Linked DNA regions of Pigmentiphaga aceris. The protein of the gene in region 1 interacts with the protein of each later gene in a pairwise test. Links are inferred from orthologs where the notes say so. Each region holds a gene or a part of one and is shown on either strand. Other genes may lie near its edges. The genes, in order: FXN63_RS00855 and recJ.

Region 1 (3,531 bases):
GGTCGTTCGGGAATGCCGTCGGAAACAAGGTCGTCGGAAGGAAGCGTGGCGCGGGGCATGAGCAGCTCTGAAAATCGGTGATACGGCGCTTAAGGTCTTGAACGGGCGGCGAGGCAACCCGTGCAGAGACCACACTGCAACACGCCGCATGCCGGGAATTGTCGCACGCGATGTGTGTACAAACTCGACAGCACGCGGGTGCTGTTGCACACATTCACGACAAGGGAGTGTGGCTTGTCGCGATGCATGAAAAAACACGGGCGGGCCTTGTGAGCCCGCCCGTGTCATGGCGCTTTCATCTAATTATCGACAATCACGCTTCGGTTTTTGCGACGGTCTTTTTGGCTGCGGCTTTCTTGGCGGGAGCCTTGGTGGCAGCAGTTTTTGTGGCAGCAGTTTTGGTCGCTGCCTTCTTCACAGCGGTCTTCTTCACTGCAGCTTTTTTCGCAGGTGCCTTCTTCGCAGCCGCTTTCTTGGCTGCTGCTTTTTTCGGCGCTGCGCTTTCCTCGCCCTCGACGCCTTCTGCATCTGCCGCCTTGGCAGTCTTGGAAGGTGCCTTGCCAGGCTTGGCCGCACGCGGCTCGAACTCGAAGCCGATCTTGCCGCCTTCCTGTTTGGTCAGGAAGGCCTTGAACTTGCGATTCGTGCGGCTGGACACGAAGTTGGTCAGCAGATCGGTCTTGCCCTCGTTCAGCAGCTTGCTCATCTGCTGCGCATCGATTTCCTGCTGCAGGATGACCTTGCCCGACTTGAAGTCGCAGGTCTTCTCGGGGCCGACTGACTTCTCGCACACGAAGCTCATGCCGTGTTCGAACACACGGGCATTGCAGCGCGGGCACGGCCCGATCGGGGTAAGCGAAGAGAAGTCCACCGGTTCGGTGTTCTCTTCCTTGTCCTGCCCGAAGTCGAATTCCAGCTTGAATTCTTCGGCGGTGATGCGCAGGATCGCGGCAAACGGACGGCCCATCTTGCTGATGAAGCCGTTCAAGGGGCCGATTTCCAGCTTACCCAGCAGTTCTTCAACTTCCGGCAGCTCGAAGGTGCGGCCGCCCGGGTGCTTGCTGATTGAGAAATCGCAGGCCGTGCAGGCGTAGCGGCGATAGTTTTCCTTCACCACCTTGCCGCACTTGGGGCAGGGCGTGGTCAGGGTCGCGTAGTCGCCCGGCACCGTGTCGCGGTCGTATTCCTTGGCGCGCTTGACGATCACCTGCGTCATCTGCGCGATCTCGCGCATGAACGCATCACGCGACATCTGGCCTTGTTCGATCTGCGACAGCTGGTGTTCCCATTCGCCGGTCAGTTCGGGCGACGTGAGTTCCGCCACATCCAGACCCGACAACAGCGTCATCAGCTGGCGTGCCTTGGCGGTGGCGATCAGGTCGCGGCCTTCGCGGCGCAGGTAGCCTTCGTTCAGCAGACCTTCGATGATGCCGGCGCGCGTGGCGGGTGTACCCAGGCCGCGCGCAGCCATCGCTTCGCGCAATTCTTCGTCTTCCACCAGCTTGCCCGCGCCTTCCATGGCCGACAGCAGCGTGGCTTCGTTGAAGCGCGCGGGCGGCTTGGTGGCCAGGCCCACGGCGTCGATGTCTTCCGTGCGCACGGTTTCGTCCGGGGCCACGGCCACCAGCGTGGCATCGTCACCCTGGGCTTCGCGGCCGTAGACCGTCATCCAGCCCGGGCTGACCAGCACCTTGCCTTCGGTCTTGAAGTGGTGGCCGACGACTTCGGTAATGCGCGTGGTCAGCTGGAATTCCGCCGCGGGGTAGAACACCGCAAGGAAGCGCTTGACCACCATGTCGTAGATCTTGGCTTCGGCTTCGCTCAGTTCGCGCGGGGCCTGCAAGGTCGGGATGATCGCAAAGTGATCCGACACTTTCTTGTTGTCGAACACACGTTTGTTCGGGCGCACCCACTTGTTGTTGATGACCTGGTTCGCAAACTTGCTGTAGCCGCCCGGAATCGGCGACGGGCCATCAGCCAGCATCTGCATGGTCTGGTGCACGGTCGGCACGTAGTCTTCCGGCAGGAAGCGCGAGTCGGTACGCGGGTAGGTCAGCGCCTTGTGGCGCTCGTACAGCGACTGGGCCAGCGCCAGCGTGGTCTTGGCCGAGAAACCGAAACGACCATTGGCCTCGCGTTGCAGGCTGGTCAGGTCATACAGCAGGCCCGACAACTGGGTCGACGGACGTGACTCTTCCGTCACCGTGCCGGGTTTGTCCCGGCAGGCAACCACGATCGAGTCGGCGGCCGTCTTGCTCCACAGGCGCGAGTCCCGTTTTTCCGGGTCTTGCTCGTCTTTCTTGTGCTTCGGATCGAACCAGCGCCCTTCGTACAGGCCAGCGGCCGCGACGAACTGCGCACGCACTTCCCAGTAGTCGCGCGACACGAACTTGCGGATGCGTTCTTCGCGCTCGGCCACGATCGCCAGTGTCGGGGTCTGCACACGACCCACCGGGGTCTTGAAGAAACCGCCGTCTTTGCTGTTGAACGCGGTCATGGCCCGCGTGCCGTTGATGCCCACCAGCCAATCCGCTTCGGCGCGCGAACGGGCAGCGGCTTCCAGCGGCTTCATAGTCTCGTCCGAACGCAGGTCGGCGAAGGCTTCGCGGATGGCCTGTTGCGTCATCGACTGCAACCACAGGCGGCTGACCGGCTTGTTGGTCTTGGCGTATTGCGCGATGTAGCGGAAGATCAGTTCGCCTTCCCGTCCCGCGTCACAGGCGTTGATGACGGCGTCGACGTCCTTGCGCTTCAACAGGCGCACCAGCAGGCGCAGCCGTTCCTCTGAGCGCTTGTCGGCAGGGCCTAAGCCAAACTCGGGCGGGATCACCGGCAGATGGGTGAAACTCCATTTGCCTTTGACTGGATCGTTGGGCGCAACCAGGCCCAGCAGGTGACCCACGCTGGAAGAGAGCACATATTGCTCGCTTTCGAAATATTCGCCCTCACGCTTGAAGCCGCCCAGTGCGCGTGAAATGTCCAGCGCTACCGAGGGCTTCTCGGCGATGATCAGTGTCTTGCCCATTGAAATCCAGTGAATCCGGCGCGACCGCGAAGGCGCAGTCGCAGCGCCGGATGATAAGGGGGGAATTTTGCCGCGTGCAAGTCGGACCCGAAACCAAGTGTCTGCACGGTCGCGTTTTGGCAAGGCGTACAACACGCCTTATATATAGTGCCGCAAACGCGAAAACCGGGTTGCTTGACGGGCGAGTGCCGCGTTTGGACGCCGGGTCAGTGCAGCTGGCGCGGGCTGCCGTCGTCCAGCAATTCCTGCAGGACGAGGTTGTCGATCTTGGTTTCCTGGCTCCAGAGCACCATCAACACGATGATCTTGAGCTTTTCCAGGGGGACCGGGGATTCAGACACGGCAAAGGCGCGATCGACCACGATTTCGCGCAAGGGGGCAGAAAGTACCCCGGCGGCTTCCAGGAAAGCGATGAAGCCGATGGTGTCGGAGCCGAGTTGGTGATATTCGACATCGGCATACACACGAGCACCGTTGCTGGGTTCGAGCGCGAGGTCGACACAGCG
Region 2 (3,316 bases), 1.9 Mb from region 1 along the record:
GGAAGAAGAATCCATTGAGCTTGCCAACGCGGCCCAGAACGTATTCGAGCTGGACGGCTTCGCGCTGCACCGCCTGTCGGCGCAAGACTGGCGCGTCGTCCCGGTCAGCGCCGGGCACCCCGGCATATCCGGTGCCACGCCCGCCGCAGCCGTAGACCGCGACATCGACGCCTGGTGGCCGCAAGGCGCAGTCGCCCGCCCCTGGCGCCGGCTGGTCAACGAAATCCAGATGGAGTGGTATGCCCACCCCGTCAACGAAGCCCGCCGCGACCGCGGCCAGCCCGAAATCAACACCTTGTGGCTATTCGGCGGCAGCGCCCCCTGGCAGCCCAAACTAAACGCAGCCCGCCTGGCAGGCGGCCCCGCATGGGTACAAGGCATAGCGCAAGCCGCCGGCCTGCCCTGGGCACCACTGAACGAACAAGCCATCGCCCCCGGCACCATCGCCAGCATCGACTCGCTGGAAACTGCGCACCGCGAAGAAGACTGGGGCCGCTGGCTGATAGAAATGGCGCGCCTGGACGCAAGCCTGTTCACCGCCGCCCAACAAGCATTGGCCGAAGGCCGCGTAGACAGCATCGAACTGATCCTGACCGGCCACGACCGCATCGCCCAGCTTGTCATCCCGTCCAAACGCGGACTGGCTCGCCTGTTGCCCACCCCTAAACACGATTGGACTAGCTGGTGGTCAAACCCCAACTCCTGACCCGCCGCGTAGACGCGACGGCACGCGCCGCGCTGGAACGCGACGGTGTACACCCCCTATTGGCGCGCCTGTGGGCATCGCGTGGTGTGACTTGCACAGCGGATACGGTGTCCGACTGGACTGCCATGCTGCCGCCTGCGCATCTGACCCAGGCTACGAAAGCGGCGGGGATTCTGGCGGACGCAATTGCTGCGAGTAAGCGGCTGTTGGTCGTTGCCGACTACGACTGCGATGGTGCGACTGCGTGTGCAGTCGCGCTGCGTGCGCTTACGCAGATGGGCGCGGTTGTCGACTTCCTGGTGCCGAATCGGTTTGAGACGGGGTATGGCTTGTCGCCCGCAGTGGTTGCGTTGGCGGTGAACCATCATGCCGGTAAGCCCGACATGCTGGTGACGGTGGATAACGGCATTGCCAGCGTGGAAGGCGTTGCTGCGGCGAACGCGGCTGGGATCGGTGTGCTGGTGACCGATCACCACTTGCCTGGCGATACTTTGCCGGATGCCCTGGCGATTGTTAACCCCAATCACCCGGCATGTAATTTCCCGTCGAAGAATCTGGCGGGTGTGGGGGTTATTTTTTATTTGATGCTGGAACTGCGCGCTGAGCTTCGGCGTCGGGATGTTTATTCGGCGAACGGTGGGCCTCGCTTGGATGCCTTGATCGATCTCGTTGCGCTTGGCACCGTGGCCGACGTTGTGAAGCTGGATGCCAATAATCGGCTGTTGGTTGCACAGGGTTTGAAGCGCATGCGGGCGGGTCGGATGCAGCCTGGAGTTGCGGCGCTGTTCTCGGTTGCAGGGCGGTCGTTCCGGGAAGCCGGCGGATTTGATCTTGGATTTGCAGTTGGTCCCCGGATTAACGCTGCTGGGCGTCTGGCAGACATGGGTATCGGCATTCGTTGCCTGACCACTGACAACGAAGACGAAGCCCTGACCCTGGCCCGCGAGTTGGACACGATGAACCGTGATCGTCGGGAGATCGAAACGACGATGCGGGAGCAGGCGCTGGCGGCAGTGGACGCGCTGGACGCCCGCCCGCGTGCAACCTTGTGTGTGTATGACGAGAGTTGGCATCAAGGAGTCGTCGGGCTGGTTGCGTCTCGGCTGAAGGAAAAGTACTGGCGGCCTACGCTGGCGTTCGCGAATGCGGGTGATGGTGAATTGCGTGGTTCAGGCCGGTCGATTCCAGACGTGCATCTGCGGGATGTGCTGGATCTGGTTTCCAAACGGCATCCGCAGATGATTCCGAAGTTTGGTGGGCACGCGATGGCGGCGGGTCTGACGCTGGCAGAACAGGACTTGCCGGAGTTTCAGGTTGCCTTTGAAAAGGCCGTGCAAGACCTGACTGGGCGGACGCAGTTCGATCCCGAGTTGGCTACAGATGGATCGCTTGAAGACGGTTATGCCAATGTTGGCGTTGCTGAAATGCTGGACGAGCACGTATGGGGATCAGGCTTCCCTGGGCCGGTGTTCCGCGACACCTTCACCGTTCGTAATCAGCGGCTGGTTGGTGAAAAGCACTTGAAGCTGGTGCTGGAACGCCGGCATCAGCGATTTGATGCGATCTGGTTCGGGCATGCGGAACAGCTGCCTGAATTTGTCGAGGTGGCTTATCGGCTGTCGAAGAACAGCTGGAATGGGGTGATCTCGGTGCAGCTGATTGTGGAGCACGCGACGGCGGCTTGAGCGAACGCCGCTTCAGGAAGCTGTTTACGAGAGCGATGCAGGCCTTGCATCCGCTCTTGGCGTTACTTCGGGTGCTGGCTTTATACCCTTGCGCATCCATATACGTTCTTGATCCGCCTCAATACCACCTCGCCCGCGCAGGCCTACCGTGAAAGGACACTGCTGCATCAAGGGGCAAGAAGATGGCCAAGAAATTCCCCATCCACCCTCCACATCCCGAGCGCATCTGCTGGGGTTGTGATCGTTACTGCTTTGGTAAAGACCTAGCCTGCGGGAACGGCACGGAGCGTGTTCAACATCCGGTCGAGACTTTGGGCGATGATTGGTATACCGTGGGAAATTGGGAGGGGTTGGATATCGAGGATAGGCCAACAGATAAGGCAGTGAGCGCCCCGGCAACTCAACAGCACGAGGTTGAGCCAAGTCCAATTGGCGTAGTTAGCCCAACCTGTTAATAACGCTCTGCCCGATCACACGATTCCTGTACTTTGTCTTTCGATACTCTCTGTCGCAACCCAAGCTGAGCGCGTCATAGTAGCAGGTGCGCCTCGCCGTGATTGGGAACATGCAAAGGCGGTCTAAGAAAAAAGCTTTCTAGGTTCTGCTGATGAGGAAAATGCGAACAGCACCTTTAAATTTAGCGCAACCCCGACCAAATCGCACTCGTCCGCACCACATCAAAATTCTTATGCAAACCCATCACGCATATCCCACAAGCATGCGCTCCGCAAAACAAAGCGGCAAAAACCCCACAAAAAAACTACACTCTCTTAATATAGTGCTCCTGGCCCTGAATTTTCTCGACGATAGTGTCCACAAGCACCCCTGCATCATAGCTTGCAGGAGATCCGATTAACTGAGCGACCATCTTCTTTCTAATTATTTCTGTTTTAATACCGCCACTACTTTGCGAAAGCTGCACAAG

The links.
Region 2: the proteins of FXN63_RS00855 (region 1) and recJ interact in binary tests that used the Escherichia coli proteins (3 or more experiments, as listed by UniProt). The link is inferred for Pigmentiphaga aceris from one-to-one orthologs.

Annotation. Positions count from the first base shown.
Region 1 is NZ_CP043046.1:188,341-191,871, forward strand. Bases 114-3,327 are described here. They hold FXN63_RS00855 (DNA topoisomerase III), read right to left. Parts: upstream 3,026-3,327; coding sequence 314-3,025; downstream 114-313. Other genes in these bases: FXN63_RS00860 (Smg family protein), read right to left, coding at 3,232-3,327. Outside these bases: FXN63_RS00850 (SET domain-containing protein), read right to left, coding at 1-59; more of FXN63_RS00860, read right to left, coding at 3,328-3,531.
Region 2 is NZ_CP043046.1:2,085,323-2,088,638, reverse strand. What follows is about bases 39-3,037. They hold recJ (single-stranded-DNA-specific exonuclease RecJ), read left to right. Parts: upstream 39-684; coding sequence 685-2,391; downstream 2,392-3,037. Other genes in these bases: FXN63_RS08780 (DUF3079 domain-containing protein), read left to right, coding at 2,574-2,846; FXN63_RS08790 (hypothetical protein), read left to right, coding at 39-706. Also shown: more of FXN63_RS08790, read left to right, coding at 1-38; FXN63_RS08775 (AAA family ATPase), read right to left, coding at 3,152-3,316. UniProt on the Escherichia coli protein: Single-stranded-DNA-specific exonuclease.